3 regions of the Achromobacter sp. 1L-A-4-B-C2 genome follow, and region 1 is predicted to be linked to each of the others. Evidence: predicted binding sites of a transcription regulator. Region 1 holds the regulator's gene; each other region holds the start of a gene.
The links. The regulator HrcA, encoded in region 1, represses chaperone genes, less so after heat shock. The targets are predictions, from matches to a motif close to TTAGCACTCNNNNNNNNNGAGTGCTAA.

Region 1 (5,953 bases):
CGGGCGATTTCCTCAACACGCGCCGCCGCGTCCAGTTCTTCGATGCTGGAGCGCGTGGTGCCGCGAGATTCCGTCTTGCTGACCAGGAATTGGTTGTTCGCGCAGGCGGCTACCTGGGGCAAGTGGGTCACGCACAGCACTTGATGGCGTTCGCCCAGCTCGCGCAGCAGCTTGCCCACGGCTTCGGCCACCGCGCCGCCTACGCCGCTGTCGACTTCGTCGAAGATCAACGTCGGCACGCGCGCCGCGCGGCTGGCAATGACGGACAGCGCCAGCGAAATCCGCGACAACTCGCCGCCCGAAGCCACTTTGGCCAGGGGGCGCGGGGTGGTGCCGGCGTGGCCGGCCACCAGGAATTCAACCTGCTCGTTGCCGTGCGCGGACGGCGCGGCGGCGGTCAAGGTGGGTTCGAACTTGCCGCCTTGCATGGCCAGCGTTTGCATGGCCTGGGTGACTTGCTTGCCCAGGTCCTTGGCAATCTTGCGGCGGGCGGTCGACAGCTTGGCGGCTGCCGTGTCGTATTGCGACTGCGCCGCAACTGACTGAGCCCGCAGCGCATCGATATCCCCCGCCGCTTGCAAGGCGGCCAGCTCGGCATGCAGGGAATCGCGCAATTCGCACAGGGCGTCGGGCTCGACGCGGAATTTGCGCGCGGTCTCGAACACCAGGCCCAGGCGTGCTTCGACGTCGGCCAGGCGCTTGGGGTCCAGATCGACGCGGCTGACGTAGTTGTTCAGGTCGGACACGGCTTCGCTGATCGCGATGCGGGCGGACTCGAGTTCGTCGTACACGCCTTGCAGGCCGGGGTCATGCCGCAGCATTTGCTGAATGCGGTGATTGGCGGCTGTGACACGGTGGTGCGCGGAATCGCCTTCGCCGTCCAGCGCTTCCAGGATTTGCGAGGCGCCGTCCAGCAGCGACTGCGAATGCGACAAGCGCGTGTGCTCGGACTGCAAGGATTCCCATTCGTCGGGGCCCAGTGCCAGCTGATCCAGTTCGTCCACCTGCCATTGCAGTCGGTCGCGTTCGTTGGCCAGGCTGGCGGCGTCTTTTTCGGCGGCTTCGAGCTGCCGCGCCAGCGCGCGCCATTGCTTCCACGCCTGACCCACGGCCTGGCGCAGATCGCCATGGCCGCCGTGCGCGTCCAGCAGATCGCGCTGTGCGTCGGGGCGCATCAGGCTTTGATGGGCGTGTTGGCCGTGGATGTCGACCAGGCTGTCGCCCAATTCGCGCAGCTGCCCCACGGTGGCGGGCGTGCCGTTGATGTATGCGCGGCTGCGGCCCTGCGCGTCGATGACCCGGCGCAGCGACAGTTCGTCATCGACGTCGATCTCGCGTTCATTCAGCCAGCTGTGCAATGACTTCGGCGTATCGAACACGGCAGTGATGTCGGCGCGCGGTGCGCCTTCGCGCAGCATGCTGGCGTCGCCGCGTTCGCCCAGCGCAAGCGCCAGCGCGTCCACCAGGATGGATTTGCCCGCCCCGGTCTCGCCGGAGAACACGGTGAAGCCGGGGCCGAAATGGATTTCGGTCTGTTCGACGATGACGAAGTCGCGGATATGCAGGGTGCGCAGCATGTCGGGGCGCTTACTACTCTACGTTGTCGGTGGCCTGGGGCATCAGGTTCCAATGCAACTTGCGGCGCAAGGTGGAAAAGAAGCTGTAGCCCTCGGGGTGCACGAAGCGAATGGTGTACGGCGCGCGCTGCACGACGATGCGGTCGCCCGGTTGCAGGTCAGACCAGGTCTGCATGTCGAAATGCACGCTGGCGCCCACTTCCACGCGGCCCATCGCGGTCAGCGTCATGTTCAGCACACCGGTGTCCGGGATGACGATGGGGCGATTCGACAGCGTTTGCGGCGCCACGGGCACCAGCACCATGGCGTTCATGCCGGGGTGCAGGATGGGGCCGTTGGCGGACAGCGCATACGCGGTCGAGCCGGTAGGCGTGGCGATGATCAGGCCATCGGCGCGCTGTGTGTACATGAAGGCGCCGTCCAGTTCGACACGCACTTCGATCATGCCGCCGCGGCCGGCGCGGTTCAGCACGACGTCGTTGAGCGCCGACGCGGAATACATTTTCTGGTCGCCACGCCACACGCTGCCTTCCAGCAGCATGCGTTCTTCAATCTGGAAGCTGCCTTCAAGCACGCGCGCCAATGCACCGTGCGCGTCTTGCAGCGGGATGTCGGTGATGAAGCCCAGGCGCCCGTGGTTGATGCCCACCAGGGGGACACCAAATGGCGCCAGATGCCGGCCGGCGCCCAGCACCGTGCCGTCGCCGCCCATCACGACGGCCAGCGATGCGTTCTGGCCGATCTCTTCGAGGGTAGCTATTGGGTATTCGGTCAGGCCGGTGTTGCGCGCGGTGTCGGCATCGATCAGCACATGCCGGCCCGCTTGCGTCAGCGCGTGCGCAAGGGCTCTTAGCGGGGTGTCCAGGCCGGTGTCCTGGTATCTGCCGATCAGGGCGACGGTAGGAAAGTGCATGGATGCGGGCGTATCAAAAGGGCGAAGCCGAAGCCAAAACCTGCCCGGAATGGGCCGATTAGCCGATTATATGGGGCCGCATATCTGCTTGCGGGACAAAAATCGCCTTTATCCTAAAAGATTCCTTAAAATGCCCGCTATGGATGACCGCGCACGCGCACTACTGAAAGCGTTGATAGAACGCTACATCGCCGATGGGCAGCCCGTCGGCTCGCGGACGCTATCGAAAGTCTTTGACTTGTCCCCGGCTACCATCCGCAATGTCATGGCGGACCTGGAAGAGCTGGGGCTGATCCATAGCCCGCACACCTCCGCCGGCCGCGTGCCTACGCCGCGGGGCTATCGCATGTTCGTCGATTCCCTGCTGGCCGTGCAGTCTTATCAGCTGCAACCGCACAACATGGGCGAAATGCTGTCGGCGGCCGAACCTACCCGCGCCGTCAACGCCGCCGCCGCGTTGCTGTCCAACCTGACGCAATTCGCGGGCGTGGTGCTGACCCCCAAGCGCGCCCAGGTGTTCCGGCAGATCGAATTCATCCGGCTGTCGGACAAGCGCGTGCTGCTTATCATCGTCACGCCGGATGGCGATGTCCAGAACCGCATTCTCTTTGTTCAGCGCGATTACGCCGAAGCGGAATTGCTGGAAGCCGGCAATTTCTTCAACATGCATTTCGCGGGCAAGTCGTTCAACGCGGTGCGCCAGACGCTATCGACCGAACTGGCCCAGCTGCGCGAAGACATTTCGCGGCTGATGCAGGCGGCGGTCGAGGCCAGCGCCGAGGCCGCGGAAGACGGCGACACGATGGTCATCTCGGGCGAGCGCAAGCTGCTGGACGTTACGGATATCGCGTCCGACATGGACCGGCTGCGCAAGATGTTCTCGCTGTTCGAGAAAAAGACCGACCTGCTGCAACTGCTGGACGTGTCCAGCCGCGCACAGGGCGTGCAGATCTACATCGGCGGCGATTCCCAATTGGTGCCCATGGAAGAGGTCTCGGTCATTACCGCGCCCTATGGCGTGGACGGCAAGGTCGTGGGCACGTTGGGCGTCATCGGCCCGACCCGCATGGCTTACGAACGCGTGATTCCCATCGTGGACATCACGGCGCGCCTGCTGTCCAACGCGCTCAGCCACAACCAGTAGTCCCATTCAAAGCTACATCCTCCTCGCGGAGGAAGGGGAGTTTTTGTGTTTCTTCGCCTGTTCAAGTACCTGTGGCCTGAACGCTACCTGCCGGAAGCCGAGCAGGACGACCCCTTCAACGAAGACCCGCCGGCCCGCGCGCCCGGCAAAGTCGGGGTGCTGCTGGTCAACCTGGGTACGCCGGATACGCCGGACAAACAGGGCATCCGCAAATACCTGGGCGAATTCCTGTCCGACCCCCGCGTCATTGAAATTCCACGTTATTTATGGAAACCCATCCTGTACGGGCTGGTGCTGACGCTGCGACCCAAGAAGCTGGCGCCGCGCTATGCGGGCGTCTGGCTGAAAGAAGGGTCGCCCCTGATGGTCTATAGCCAGCGCCAGGCGGACGGCGTACGCGCCGCGCTGGAGGCGGCGGGCATCGACGCCGTGGTGGAACTGGGCATGCGCTACGGCAACCCGTCCATCCCCGACGCCATCACCCGTTTGCGCGCGGCCGGTTGCGAACGCATCCTGACCGTGCCGCTGTACCCGCAATACGCGGCCAGCACCACGGCCACGGTCGTGGACGCGGTTACCCGCCATGCCGGGCGCCTGCGGGATCAGCCTGAACTGCGCTTTACCAAGCGCTTTCATGAGGACCCCGCCTGGCTAGACCCGCTGGCCGCCCGCATCGAGTCGTTCTGGCGCGAGCACGGCAAGCCGCAGAAGCTGGTCATGAGCTTTCACGGCTTGCCGCGATATTCCATCGAACTGGGCGACCCCTACTACCGCGACTGCATGGAGTCGGCCCGCCTGTTGTCCCAGCGGCTGTCGCTGCCGCGCGAACAGATCGAAGTCACCTTCCAAAGCCGCTTTGGTACTGCCCGCTGGCTTGAGCCCTATACCGAACCGACCCTGAAAGCGTTAGCCGCTTCGGGCGTTACCGAGGTGGATGTGGTGTGCCCGGGATTTGTGGCAGACTGTCTGGAAACCCTGGAAGAGATCAGCCTGGAATGCCGGGACGCCTTTATTGAGGCGGGCGGCAAGCAGTTTCGTTACATCCCTGCGCTGAACGACGACCCCGCGTGGATCGCCGGCTTGGCCACTTTGGTGGAACGCAACTTGCAGGGCTGGCCGTTGAAGATCCAGGCCAACACGGACTTGAAGGAGAAGGCGCATGCACCATGATCCCAAGAGCGGCAAGAGCGTAAAAAAGGGGACCGTTGCCACCCCGGTGGACGAGGATCAGGTCGAACACGATCTGGACGAAGCGCTAGCCGAGACCTTTCCCGCCAGCGATCCCATCGCCATCCGTCCTGAACCGGACGACGATGACGACAAGGTGGATCGCGGGCTCGAAGAGAGCTTCCCCGCCAGCGACCCGGTCGCCCCGGCGCAGCCCCACAGGAAGTAAGCAGCCGGCCCCGCCGGGCCAAGCCCGGGCGGGCTTGCTGCCTCGGGCGGGCGCCGTCAGGGAATATTTCCCTTTCCCGGGCTTGAAATAGGGGTATTGGCCCCCATTCATGTCTGCGAAAGCCATTCTTTTTGGAGGATTCCCCATGACGGCACCCCACGAGCCTGTAGATAAGACGCCCGAAGCCGGCCAGAACGCCGACGCGGCACCCGCCGACCAGGGCGCGGCAGAGGCCGAGCTGAACGAGTTGCGCGCCCAGCTGGACGCCGCCCAAGCTACCGTCAATGAGCAGCACGATCAGCTTCTGCGTGTGCACGCCGAAGCTGAAAATGTGCGCCGCCGCGCGCAGGAAGAAGTGTCCAAGGCGCGCAAGTTCGGCATCGAATCGTTTGCCGAAAGCCTGGTTCCGGTCAAGGACAGCCTTGAGGCCGCCCTGGCACAGCCCGACCAGACCGTCCAGACGCTGCGCGAAGGCGTCGAAGTCACCCTGAAGCAGTTGTCGGCCGCGTTCGAGCGCAACATGCTCAAGGACATCGCGCCGGCCCAGGGCGACAAATTCGACCCGCACCTGCATCAGGCGATTTCGTCGATCCCCCACGAGCAACCCGCCAACACGGTGGTGCAGCTGCTGCAAAAGGGCTACGCCATTGCCGACCGCACGCTGCGTCCGGCGCTGGTAGTCGTATCGGCCGGCCAAGGCTGAAACGCCGGCAGCGTGTCATGACCGATCCCCGTTTCGATCCGGCTCAAGTCTTCCAGGTGTTCGGCATGCGTCATGTCGACACCGAGGGCTTTGATGCCACCGTGGTCCAGGCGCCGGGAACGGATCTGCGCTGTGTGTTTTTATGGGGACAGGATTGCTATAACTGCAATCTTTTCAAGCAGGCGGCGCTGCTGCACCAGGAAACGTTGCTGAAGCTGGG
Region 2 (5,953 bases), on a different contig from region 1:
GGCTGACCTGGCCGTCGTGCACGCTGGTCAGGCTGGCGTCGAACACGGCGCGGATGCGGTCGCGCACTTCCGTGCCGATGTGCTCGGTCTTGGCGACTTCTTCCGTCTTGCCTTGCAGGTCTTCCAGGGCCACGGCCAGCGCCTGGTTGCGGATGGTGCGTTCCACGGACGACAGCTGGTTCAGCCCCAGCATGCGTATCAGCGGCCGCAGGCTGATGCCGTTGATGAACAGCGTCAGCAGCACATAACTGGTAGTGGCCACCGCGATGAACTGGCGCGCCTCTTCCGCCACGCCGGTCTGCTCGGTCACGGCCAGGGCCAGCGCCAGCGACACGGCGCCGCGCAGCCCGCCCCACAACATCACCACTTTGTAGGGGTTGCTGACCTTGGTGCCCAGCCGCGTCAGCCCCAGCAGCGGCAACAGGCCGAACACGACAATGGCGCGCGCCACCAGGGTGGCGACGAACACCACGGCCACCAGCACCAGTTCCTGCCAATCGGCAGCCGCCATCAGCTTGGGGATGAGCATGGCCGCGAACAGGAAAATCAGGGAGTTTGCCCAGAAGCCGAACTGTTCCCAGGCGCTGGACAGGTATTCGAAGGTGGTGGGCGACATGCGCGTGCGGCCGGTGGAACCCACGACCAACCCCGCGATCACGGTCGCGACCACGCCCGAGACGTTCAGATAGTGTTCCGAAATGAAGAAGGACAGGTAGGCCAGCGTCAGCGTCAACGTGATTTCGGCCGTGGGAAAGCCGCGCAACCAGGCAAACAGGAAGCAGGCCAGCCGCCCCATCGCAAAGCCGGCGATGCCGCCCCCGATGAAGTGCACGATGAAGTCGTTGAAGATGCCGCTGACGGTGAGCTCACCGTGACCGCCTAGAACGGCCAGCAACACGGAATACAGGGCGATGGACGCGGCATCGTTGAACAGGCTTTCGCCTTCGACCAGCGTCGTCAGGCGCTTGGGCGCGCCCACCTCGCGGAAAATGCCGACCACGGCAACCGGATCGGTCGTGGCCACGATGGCGCCAAGCAGCAGGCATACCACCAGGCCGTAGGACGAGATCGCGTCCAGGGTCACGCCCACCACCACGGTACAAACCACGACGGCCACAATGGCCATCATCAGGATGGGCCCGATGTCGTCCATCAACCGGCGCACGTTCATGGACAGCGCGGTTTCGAACAGCAGCACCGGCAGGAACACCATCAGGAAGGTTTCGGACGAAATCTCGAAGCGTTCCAGCGAATCCAGGAAGTCGGCGATCCAGCTGGGCGCCCAGCCGTGCACATGGATCACAATCCCCAGCAAGCAACCGACGATAGCCAACAGCACCGAGTAGGGCAGCTTGAGGCGGCCCGCCAACGGCGGCATGAAGCAAACCAGAGTGAGCAGTCCGGCCAGGCCGAACACAAGAAAACCTACATCCATGAATAGCGCCGAGTCGCGAACGGTGAAAAGTTTCACAAGAATAGCGGCATTTTTGGCGGACGCCGGGCAGGAAACCGTAGGTATCGTAGAGAATGCACGTTTCGTTACCCGGCGTGCGAAGGCAGAAACGCGTCGCGCCATGTTTTTTGGGTAATGTTCAAACGTGCAAAACCCCGACAGGAGCGGCACTTGCCACGCGTCCATTCTTTGGCCCGGCGTCACGACGCGCCCGCCATGCTTGTCCAATTGACCGACAGCCATTTGTTCGGCGAGCCCGATACATCGATGCTGGGCGTCAATACCGACGCGAGCCTGCGCGCCGTGCTGCGGCAGATCGACGCCGACGGCAAGCGCCCCGACCTGTTGCTGGCCACGGGCGACCTGTCCCAGGACGGCGAGGCGGCAGCCTATCGGCGGTTTGCGGCAATTCTGGGCCAGGCAAGCGTGCTGGCCGGTGCGCAGATCCGTTGCCTGCCGGGCAATCACGACCAGCCCGCCGTGATGCGGCAGGAACTGGCGCATTGGTCTACGCCGGTCACCGACGTGGGCGCCTGGCGCGTGGTCACGCTGGACACCACCGTGCCCGGCTCCAATGCCGGGCATCTGCCGGACAGCCAGCTGGACATGCTGGAAGCCGCGCTTGCCGAGGCGCCCGGCCGTCATACCTTGATCGCCATGCATCACAACCCGATGCAGATGGACAGCCACTGGCACGACTCGATGATGATCGACAACCCGCAGGTGCTATTCAAGCGCCTGACCCGCTGGCCGCAGGCGCGCGTGCTGTTGTGGGGCCACGTGCATCACGAATTCGATCGTCGCCGCCACAACCTTCGCATGCTGGCCACGCCGTCGACCTGCTTTCAATTCAGCATCCGCGACGGCAAGCACGTGGTGGACAACCTGGCGCCGGGTTATCGCTGGATCAAGCTTTATCAGGATGGATCGATGGCCACCGGCGTGCGTCGCGTGCAGAACGCGCTGTGGCATACGGCGCTGGCAGCGGACAACGCGCAGGCCGCATAAAAATCGGGGCACCAGATATACGAATATATGTGGTGCCCCGCAAGCATCCGTCTCATAGGGGAGGGGAAAGAGGAGAAGCCGAGACGGATGGCAAGACTGCTAACCAAAGTTCGCGGTCTACATGAAGTTAGTCGGCGCACTCTTTATTAAGTTTCTGAAGATCCCGAAATTCGCCGGCTAATTTGTATCAAGTTATTTATTAGTCCAGACGCCAGGCGACATCGTGGCGGCATCGGCGGAAGCATCGGTGCCAGCGCTGCAAAAAGCAAAGGGCCGCGCAAGCGGCCCTTCGTATGCAGCACCCGACGGATCAGGCAGCCAGGTTGCCGCGCATCTTCTTTAGCGCGGCGGCTTCGATCTGGCGAATGCGTTCGGCGGATACGCCGAACTCTTGTGCCAGTTCGTGCAGCGTGGCGCCGCCGTCGTCTTGCAGCCAGCGGGCTTCGACGATGCGGCGCGAGCGGGCGTCCAGCGCCTCAAGTGCGCTGTTCAGCCCGGTGCTTTGCAGTTCGTCGCGCGCCGCGCGTTCCAGCACCCGCGTGGGTTCCTGGCGGCCATCGTCGGACAGGTAGGCGATGGGCGCGTAGCTGTCGTCATCGTCGTCCTGGTTTTCCAGCGACATTTCGCGGCCCGACAGGCGCACTTCCATTTCGCTGACGTCTTCGCGGCGCACGTTCAATTCGCGCGCGATGTGGTCGACCTGGTCGGGGTCCAGCGTCTGGCCATCGGGACGCATGCTGCGCAGGTTGAAGAACAGCTTGCGCTGCGCCTTGGTCGTGGCGACCTTGACCAAGCGCCAGTTGCGGATGATGTATTCGTGGATTTCGGCCTTGATCCAGTGCACGGCAAACGACACCAGCCGCACACCGCGCTCGGGGTCGAAACGCTTAACGGCCTTCATCAGGCCAACGTTGCCTTCCTGGATCAGGTCGGCATGCGGCAAACCGTAGCCCAGGTATTGGCGCGCCACTGACACCACCAGGCGCAGGTGCGACAGAATCAGTTCACGCGCAGCGCCCAGGTCTTCCTGGTCGCGCAGGCGACGGCCCAGCTCGGTTTCACGCTCGGCCGACAAAACCGGCAAGCGGTTGACCGAAGAAATATAAGCGTCGATCGTGCCAAGTGCGCCCGGATTGGCAATGGCCAACGCCAGAGCGTTGCCGGAAGCGGCCAACGAGGTACTGGGTTGTTTCATAGCGGGGGTCTCCGGAAAGCGAAGGGGTAACGACATGGATTCGATGTTAGCACTCTAGTAAAGGGAGTGCTAATTCGACTATTGCGACGCATCAAAGTTTCCATATTTTGATGCGGCCCTGTTTTTCCCAAAGCAGGGCGGCAGGGCGGGTGCTACCAGCCCAGGCGTTTCAAGCCCTCGGCGGTGGCCTCGCCGTCCGGGCGGATGAACAAGGCGCCGCGTGGGTCCATGAACACCTGGTACTTCGCGCCGTCGAACAGGGGCATATATGCGCCGCTTCCGAATTGGACATCCACAAACGGGAACCAGTTCGGAAAACTTTTCTTCAGCGACCCTAAATCAGGCGCGGGCCAGTCGTCCAAGGCGTGGACAGAGCGCGTGGCCGAAGCCTCGCGGGCCGCGTCGCTGTACCTGCCCGACAAGCGTTCCAGGCGATACAGCGGCGGCACGCCCGCCATCAACGCCGGCAGGCGCCAGCGCACGACGCGGGCATCGATCTGCCACTGATCTCCATATAGAACGTACTGCTTGGGGCCCACGCCCGGCGCGTCGGTGGTGACTTGGAACTGCCCCTCGGCCTGCTGCCGGACTTCAACGCGGGCCACGGATTCGTCAGCGGTCAGCCTGAAAAACTGCACCAGCGACAGGGCCAGCAGCCCGGACACACAACCCAGCAGCACCAGCATCAAGCCGAACAGCCGGCGCACCGGCCGGAACTGGAAGATCTTGCGGCCGCGCTCGTCGCGGGGTCCGCCCCGCCCAAGCAGCATGACAAGGCCGGGCAGCAGGACGACGACGGCGCCTAGCAAAATCCAGACAAAAGGGGCGAGGCCGTTGATCAAATGACGAGTTCCTATGGGACGCCGAGGGTTTCAGCCCGACGCGCCCAGGACGCCACGAGCCCGCCGCGGCAGGCATTTCAGTATAAAAGCGTGGCTTTATGCCGCCGGTTTTCCAAGGCGTTCGACGTGAAACCGGATGTGATCCTCGATGAACGTCGAGATGAAGTAATAGCCGTGGTCGTAGCCCGGTTGGCGACGCAGCGTCAGGGGCTGGTCGGCCGCTGCGCAGGCGGCTTCGAATACCTCGGGATACAACTGATCGCCCAGGAATTGGTCGGATTCCCCCTGATCGATCAGGATGCCGGCGGGAAAGGGCTGCTTCAAGCCGCGCATCAGGACCGATGCATCGTAGGCGGCCCAATCCGTTTCGTTGCCGCCCAGGTAGGCCCCGAATGCCTTCTTGCCCCAGGGGCACAGGCTGGGCGCCGCAATCGGCGCAAACGCCGACACCGAGCGGAACTTGCCCGGGTTGCGCAGCGCCAGCACGAGCGCGCCATGGCCGCCCATGGAGTGGCCGAAGATGCCGGTGCGCGACGCGTCGCCAGGCAGGGTGTCGCCGGTGACGATGGCGTGCAGCTCGTCAGTCACGTAGCTGTACATGCGATAGTGGTCGCGCCAGGCGGGCGTTACCGCGTCGACATAGAAACCGGCGCCCGTGCCCAGGTCCCAGCTTTCTTCTTCGCCGGGCACGTTGGCGCCGCGCGGGCTGGTGTCGGGCGCGACCAGCATGACGCCAAGCTCGGCCGCCAGCCGCTGCGCGCCCGCCTTGATCATGAACGTTTCTTCCGTGCAGGTCAGGCCCGCCAGATAGATCAGCACCGGCACGGGGCCGGCATCGGCTTGCGGCGGAACGAAGACCGAAAAGCGCATCGGCAGGCCGATCTGCGTGGACTCGTGGCGGTAGTACCGCTGCGTACCGCCAAAACAGCGATGCTGGGAAATGAGCTCCAGGGCCACGGGCATGGACGTTCTCCGGTCGGGGGATGAAAAATTCGTCGACGGGTTAGGGTATATCCACGGTACGACGTTCCGTCGCCGAATGTTAACCTGCTGTGCATACAGGCCGGACGACAAAAAAACCCGAATCCGTGCCCATATTGTGATCACGGGACTTGACCAGCGCCCACCGTGGCACTATTTATATACCGTGAGCGAAGACAACCCGTTCTTCCAGATACGCAAGCCCTGACACTATGGCCCGTCTGCCCCGTCTGTACGCCCCTGGGCTGCCCCAACTGGTGCAGGCCAATTTCATTTCGCCGTTGGCGGCGCCGTCTCAACCCGCCCCCGCCGATATCCTGAACCAACTGGCCACCTGGCTGGGCGAATCTGCTCAACGTCATCGGGTATCGGTCCACGGCTGGTTGCTGGCCAATGACCGCATCCTGCTGCTGGCCACCCCTGCTGACGAAGAAGGGCTGCCCCGCTTGATGCAGACGCTGGGCCGCAACCTGG
Region 3 (5,953 bases), on a different contig from region 1:
GAAGGTCCGGGGGTTTTTCAGATACTGCATTCCCCGGTTTTGACGCCGGGGAGGCCGTGCAAGGAAAGCGGGACTTAGAAGTCCATGCCGCCCATGCCGCCCATGCCACCCGGCATGGCCGGGGCAGCGGGCTTGTCTTCGGCCAGTTCGACCACGGCGGCTTCAGCCGTCAGCAGCAGGCTGGCGACGGAGGCAGCGTTTTGCAGGGCGGTGCGGGTCACCTTGGTGGGATCCAGAACGCCTTGCTCGACCAGGTCGGTGTACTCGCCGGTTGCAGCGTTGTAGCCGTAGTTGCCCTTGCCGTTCAGCACGTTGCTGACCACGACGCTGGCTTCTTCGCCGGCGTTCGTGACGATGGTGCGCAGCGGTTCTTCCACAGCACGCAGGATCAGCTTGATACCGGCGTTCTGGTCAGGCGTGTCGCCCTTCAGTTCAGCAATGGCTTGCTTGGCGCGCAGCAGTGCGACACCGCCACCAGCCACAACGCCTTCTTCCACTGCGGCGCGGGTAGCGTGCAGGGCGTCTTCGACGCGAGCCTTCTTTTCCTTCATTTCGACTTCGGTGGCAGCGCCAACGCGAATCACGGCAACGCCGCCGGCCAGCTTGGCCACGCGTTCTTGCAGCTTTTCACGGTCGTAGTCGGACGTGGCTTCTTCGATCTGGATACGGACTTGCTTGACGCGAGCCTCGATCGACTTGCTGTCGCCAGCGCCGTCGATGATCGTCGTGTTTTCCTTGCCCACTTCGATGCGCTTGGCTTGGCCCAGTTCAGCCAGGCCGGCCTTTTCCAGCGACATGCCGGTTTCTTCGGAGATCACCGTGCCGCCCGTCAGGATGGCGATGTCTTCCAGCATGGCCTTGCGGCGGTCGCCGAAGCCCGGAGCCTTAACGGCGGTGGTCTTCAGGATGCCACGGATGTTGTTCACAACCAGGGTGGCCAGCGCTTCGCCTTCGACGTCTTCTGCAATGATCAGCAGGGGACGGCTCGACTTGGCAACTTGTTCCAGCACGGGCAGCAGGTCACGGATGTTGCTGATCTTCTTGTCGAAAATCAGGACAAACGGATCTTCCAGCACGGCAACTTGCTTTTCCGGGCTGTTGATGAAGTAGGGCGACAGATAGCCGCGGTCGAATTGCATGCCTTCGACGACGTCCAGCTCGTTTTCCAGCGACTTGCCGTCTTCGACGGTGATGACGCCTTCCTTGCCAACCTTGTCCATCGCGTCAGCGATGATCTGGCCGATGGAGGCATCGCTGTTGGCCGAGATGGAACCGACTTGAGCGATTTCCTTGCTGGTCGTGACCGGCTTGGATTGCTTCTTCAGTTCAGCCACGGCAGCGGCGACAGCCTTGTCGATGCCGCGCTTCAGGTCGATCGGGTTGAAACCGGCGGCAACGTACTTCAGGCCTTCCATGACGATGGCTTGAGCCAGCACGGTGGCGGTCGTGGTGCCGTCACCGGCGTTGTCGGAGGTCTTGGAGGCAACGTCCTTGACCAGTTGTGCGCCGATGTTCTCGAACTTGTCCTTCAGTTCGATTTCCTTGGCGACGGACACGCCGTCCTTGGTCACGGTCGGGGCGCCGAACGAGCGCTCCAGCACGACGTTGCGACCCTTGGGGCCCAGGGTGGTCTTAACAGCGTTGGCGAGAACGTTCACGCCGCGGACGATACGCACACGGGCGTCGTCACCGAACAATACTTGCTTGGCAGCCATTTCTTAGCTTCCTTCGAAAATTCGTTTGAGGCGGGGTTTACTGAACCACGGCGAGGATTTCGTCCTCGCGGATGACGAGCAGTTCTTCGCCATCAACCTTCACGGACTGGCCGGCGTACTTGCCGAACAGAACCTTGTCGCCAGCCTTCAGGTCGACCGGCAGGATCTTGCCGTCTTCGGTCTTCTTGCCGGGGCCGACGGCCACGACTTCGCCCTGATCAGGCTTTTCAGCGGCGCTGTCGGGGATGACGATGCCCGAGGCAGTCTTGCGCTCGTTTTCGAGGCGTTTGACGATCACGCGATCGCCCAGGGGACGCAAGGCCATGAGGAACTCCTGTTTACTTGATTGAAAGTGAATGATCGGTTAGCCCCGGGAGGGCTGTTAGCACTCACCGGTGTCGAGTGCTAATTATAGGGATGATGTTGCAGGGTTCAAGGGGGGAGGGACGGCTGTTACATATTCGGGGTTCGGCTGGACGATGGCCAGACTAGGCCGCCAATTGTCACTCGCGTTCCACCATTTGAGATTCCGGCCCCCATGAGCCGGGCGCCGAACACTTCCCTGCTTGATCACCCAGGCGCTGCCGCCACAGAATGAACACGTGTCTATTTTGTGTTGGACGGGGTTGGAATTCTGGAGACGCCATGTATATCAGCGAGCAACTGCTCAATCCTGATGAGCGCCGACTGCGCTTATCGACTCAACTCGGCGTTCAAAGCGTCGTGCTCGACAACCGTGGCACCGAGCTCGTGTCAGCCCGCGGCGGTGTCAGCAAATGGGACGCCGCCAAGCTCGCCGCCTATCGACAATGGGTTGAAGGTTTTGGCCTGAAGCTGGATGTCTTTGCATTGGATGTGGGTTCCATTCTTCTGGATTCGATGATCGACATGGATAGCGCCAAGCGGCAGCGCGCAACCCTGGCCGACAACATCCAGAAGGCGGCGGATGCGGGCATCACTTGTCTTAAGTACAACGTCCAAATGGTAGGCATCACGCGCACGGGGTTGAAGCCCGGGCGCGGCGGCGCCCGGAACTCCGGATTTGTCTACCGGGAATACTCGCCAGAAAACGAACGCAAGCACTCCTACTGGGGCGTCGGGTATCCCAGCAATCAAGAGGAAGGCGGGTCGGAGTCGGCGCTGCTGTGCGGCCAGAAGATGGCGCGTGTAGTGCCGCCGGTGACCGAGCAGGCTGGCTGGGACGCCATCGAATTCCTGGTTGAAGGCTTGGTGCCTGCGGCGGACAAGGCCGGTGTGCGGCTGGCCTGCCATCCGCACGATCCGGCGTACCCGGTCGGGGGCCTAAACGGGGTTGAGCATGTAGTCGGGTCGGCCGACGGCTTGCGCCGCTTCCTGGCCTTGTCTCCCAGCAAGAACCACGGGCTCAATTTCTGCCAGGGAACGGTTGCCGAGATGTTCAAGGAGCCCGCCAGGCACATGATCCCCGTGATCGAAGAGTTCGCCTCCACCGGCCGCATCTTCATGGTCCATTTCCGCAATATCCGGGGCGGCTACCTGGATTTTCAAGAGGTCTTTCCTGACGAGGGTGATGTCGACATGCTGGAGGCCGTGAAGGCGTACCAACGCGGAGGGTACGCCGGGCCGTTGTGTCCCGATCACGTGCCCGTCTCCGACATCGATGAAGGGCGGGAACGTTTCATGGCGTTCGCGCTGGGCTACACGCGCGGCCTGTTGCAGGCCGCCGGCGTGTGGTCGCCGCCGGGGCGCTGAATCGCCATGGCCGAAGCCAGAAAGTTGCGCAGCCAGCGGTGGCTCGCGAACGATGATTTCCGAACCTTCAACCACCATAGCCGGTTCATGCAAATGGGCTTCGAGCGAAAAGATTGGGAAGGCAAACCGATCGTCGCCATTATCAATAGCTGGTCGGAGTTCAACCCCTGCCATATGCACTTTCGGCAGCGCGTCGATGACGTCAAACGGGGGGTCTTGCAGGCAGGCGGCTTTCCGTTGGAGATGCCCGCCATGTCGCTGAATGATGCGCTGGTCAAGCCCTCGGCGCTGCTCTACCGCAATCTGATGGCGATGGAAATCGAAGAAATGATTCGGTGCTATCCGGTTGACGCCGTGGTGCTGATGGGCGGTTGCGACAAAACGACGCCGGCGACGCTGCTTGGCGCCATCAGCGCCGGCGTGCCTGCGGTGTTCCTGCCCGCGGGTCCCATGCTGCGTGGCCATTCTCGCGGCAAGACGTTAGGCTCGGGATCGGATGCGTTCAAGTTCTGGGACGATCGCCGTGCCGGACTTATTACCGAAGCAGAGTGGGACGGCATTATCAGCGGCATTGCACGCAGCCCGGGCACCTGCATGACGATGGGAACCGCCAGTACCATGACCGCGATCGCAGAGGCTTTGGGGATGGCGTTACCCGGCGCGTCCTGCATCCCGGCGGTGGACGCGGCGCGCTGGACACATGGATGTGGGCCTGGATGATTTTGACCGCATCAGCCGCCAAGTACCCGTGATTGCGAACATCCGCCCCAACGGCGACAGCCCCTATCTGATGGCGGATTTTTACTTTGCAGGCGGCTTGCCCGTATTGATGTCGCGGCTGCAAGCGCACCTGGATCTGGACGCGCTGACCGTCACAGGTCAGAGCCTGCGCGTTAACCTTTCCTCGGCTCAAGTCTTCAATGACGAGGTGATTCGTCCGCTGGAGCGGCCCGTCTATGCGGAGGGCGCGCTGTCCGTGCTGCGCGGCAACCTTGCGCCAGATGGATGCGTGATCAAGCCCAGTGCGATGAGTCCGAAGTATCTGAACCATCGCGGCCCGGCGTTGGTGTACGACGACTACCCCAGTCTGAAGCGGATGCTGGACGATCCGGACGCGGACGTCACGGAAAACCATGTGATCGTGCTTCGCAATGCAGGCCCGAAGGGCGGTCCGGGCATGCCTGAATGGGGCATGATCCCCGTGCCCCTGAAGCTGGTCAGGCAAGGCGTGCGCGACATGCTGCGCATCAGCGACGCGCGCATGAGCGGCACCAGCTATGGCGCATGCGTCTTGCATGTGGCGCCCGAAGCGTATGTGGGCGGCCCGCTGGCACTGGTGCAGGCGGGCGACATCATTGCCATTGATGTGCCAGGGCGACAGATCCGGCTGGAAGTCAGCGACGACGAATTGTCTCGCAGGCGTGCGCAATGGCACGCGCCGCCCGCCCGATTCGGCAGAGGCTACGGCAAGATGTTCACCGACCACATCCTGCAAGCGGATCAAGGCTGCGACATGGATGTGCTGCTGGCGCAGGCCGGCGAATGCGCCGGCGAGCCAGATATTTTTTGAGTTCTTCCTGCTCAATTCCAGAGTCTGAGACAAAGGCACCTGATCGCCCGCGCGCCGCCTTGAGCGCGTGGAGGCGTCGGTACACACTCTGAACCTAGCACCGGGCGCGGTCCTGCGCGGTGTGCATTTCCCGCAATGCGCACGGTCTGCCCCCAACAAAAATAATCTGGAGACCTAGACATGTTGCGTGCGCGCCAGCGCTTTCTCATTCTCGCTTTGATCACGATCGTACTTGCCTTTAGCACGGGCGATCGCGCGACCTTGTCTGTCGCTGGTTCAGGCATGTCCAAGGAGCTGGGTCTGTCTCCTGTGCAGATGGGATGGTTGTTCTCGTCTTTCGCATGGGCCTATGTGCTGGCACATGTTCCTGCGGGGTGGCTGGTCGACAGGCTCGGCGCCAAGCGCACCGTACTGGGCGGCCTGGTGCTGTGGTCGGCGTGCACGATGTTCATGGGCGCCGCCGGATGGTTTGCTTCCGCGTTCGCCGCGTTGCTGGTTCTGCGCTTTCTGCTGGGCACGTTCGAGGCCCCGGTGGGTCCGGCCTCGGGCCGTGTGATCGCCGCTTGGTTTCCCGCGCAGGAGCGCGGCGTGGCCGGCGCCATCTTCAACAGTGCGCAGTATCTGTCGTTGGCCCTGTTCACGCCGTTGATGGGCTGGTTGGACCATATGTTCGGCTGGGAACATGTGTTCTCGGTCATGGGCGCGCTGGGCTTGTTGCTGGCGCTGCTGTGGTGGCGTGCCTATCAGGTTCCAACCGAACACCCCAAGCTCACCGCCCAGGAATTGGAATTGATGCGCAACGGCGGCGCACTCGTTGATCTGCCGGCCCATGGCGTGGCCCCATCCACGGACGGCGATGTGCAGCCCGATGCGGACGGCATGGTGCAGCGCACGCCCAACCTGCTTGATCTATTCCGCAGCAGGATGTTGACGGGCA

Region 2: a site for HrcA is predicted at 3,703-3,729, ahead of rpoH (RNA polymerase sigma factor RpoH). Genes of this name have one in related genera too.
Region 3: a site for HrcA is predicted at 2,098-2,124, ahead of groES (co-chaperone GroES). Genes of this name have one in related genera too.

The regions. Positions count from the first base shown of each region.
Region 1 covers NZ_JBXAWP010000003.1:797,069-803,021, reverse strand. Annotated here, with positions in the region: gene recN (DNA repair protein RecN) at 1-1,577, opposite strand, end outside; gene AC0Z35_RS17130 (NAD kinase) at 1,591-2,490, opposite strand; gene hrcA (heat-inducible transcriptional repressor HrcA) at 2,630-3,634, shown strand; gene hemH (ferrochelatase) at 3,680-4,804, shown strand; gene AC0Z35_RS17115 (hypothetical protein) at 4,794-5,030, shown strand; gene grpE (nucleotide exchange factor GrpE) at 5,176-5,733, shown strand; gene AC0Z35_RS17105 (thioredoxin family protein) at 5,751-5,953, shown strand, end outside.
Region 2 covers NZ_JBXAWP010000004.1:526,986-532,938, forward strand. Annotated here, with positions in the region: gene AC0Z35_RS20920 (cation:proton antiporter) at 1-1,435, opposite strand, end outside; gene AC0Z35_RS20925 (phosphodiesterase) at 1,670-2,461, shown strand; gene rpoH (RNA polymerase sigma factor RpoH) at 2,772-3,692, opposite strand; gene AC0Z35_RS20935 (hypothetical protein) at 3,809-4,498, opposite strand; gene fghA (S-formylglutathione hydrolase) at 4,595-5,461, opposite strand; gene AC0Z35_RS20945 (hypothetical protein) at 5,692-5,953, shown strand, end outside.
Region 3 covers NZ_JBXAWP010000001.1:659,176-665,128, reverse strand. Annotated here, with positions in the region: gene groL (chaperonin GroEL) at 75-1,715, opposite strand; gene groES (co-chaperone GroES) at 1,753-2,040, opposite strand; gene AC0Z35_RS02995 (mannonate dehydratase) at 2,361-3,446, shown strand; partial or broken gene AC0Z35_RS02990 (dihydroxy-acid dehydratase domain-containing protein) at 3,453-5,016, shown strand; gene AC0Z35_RS02985 (MFS transporter) at 5,197-5,953, shown strand, end outside.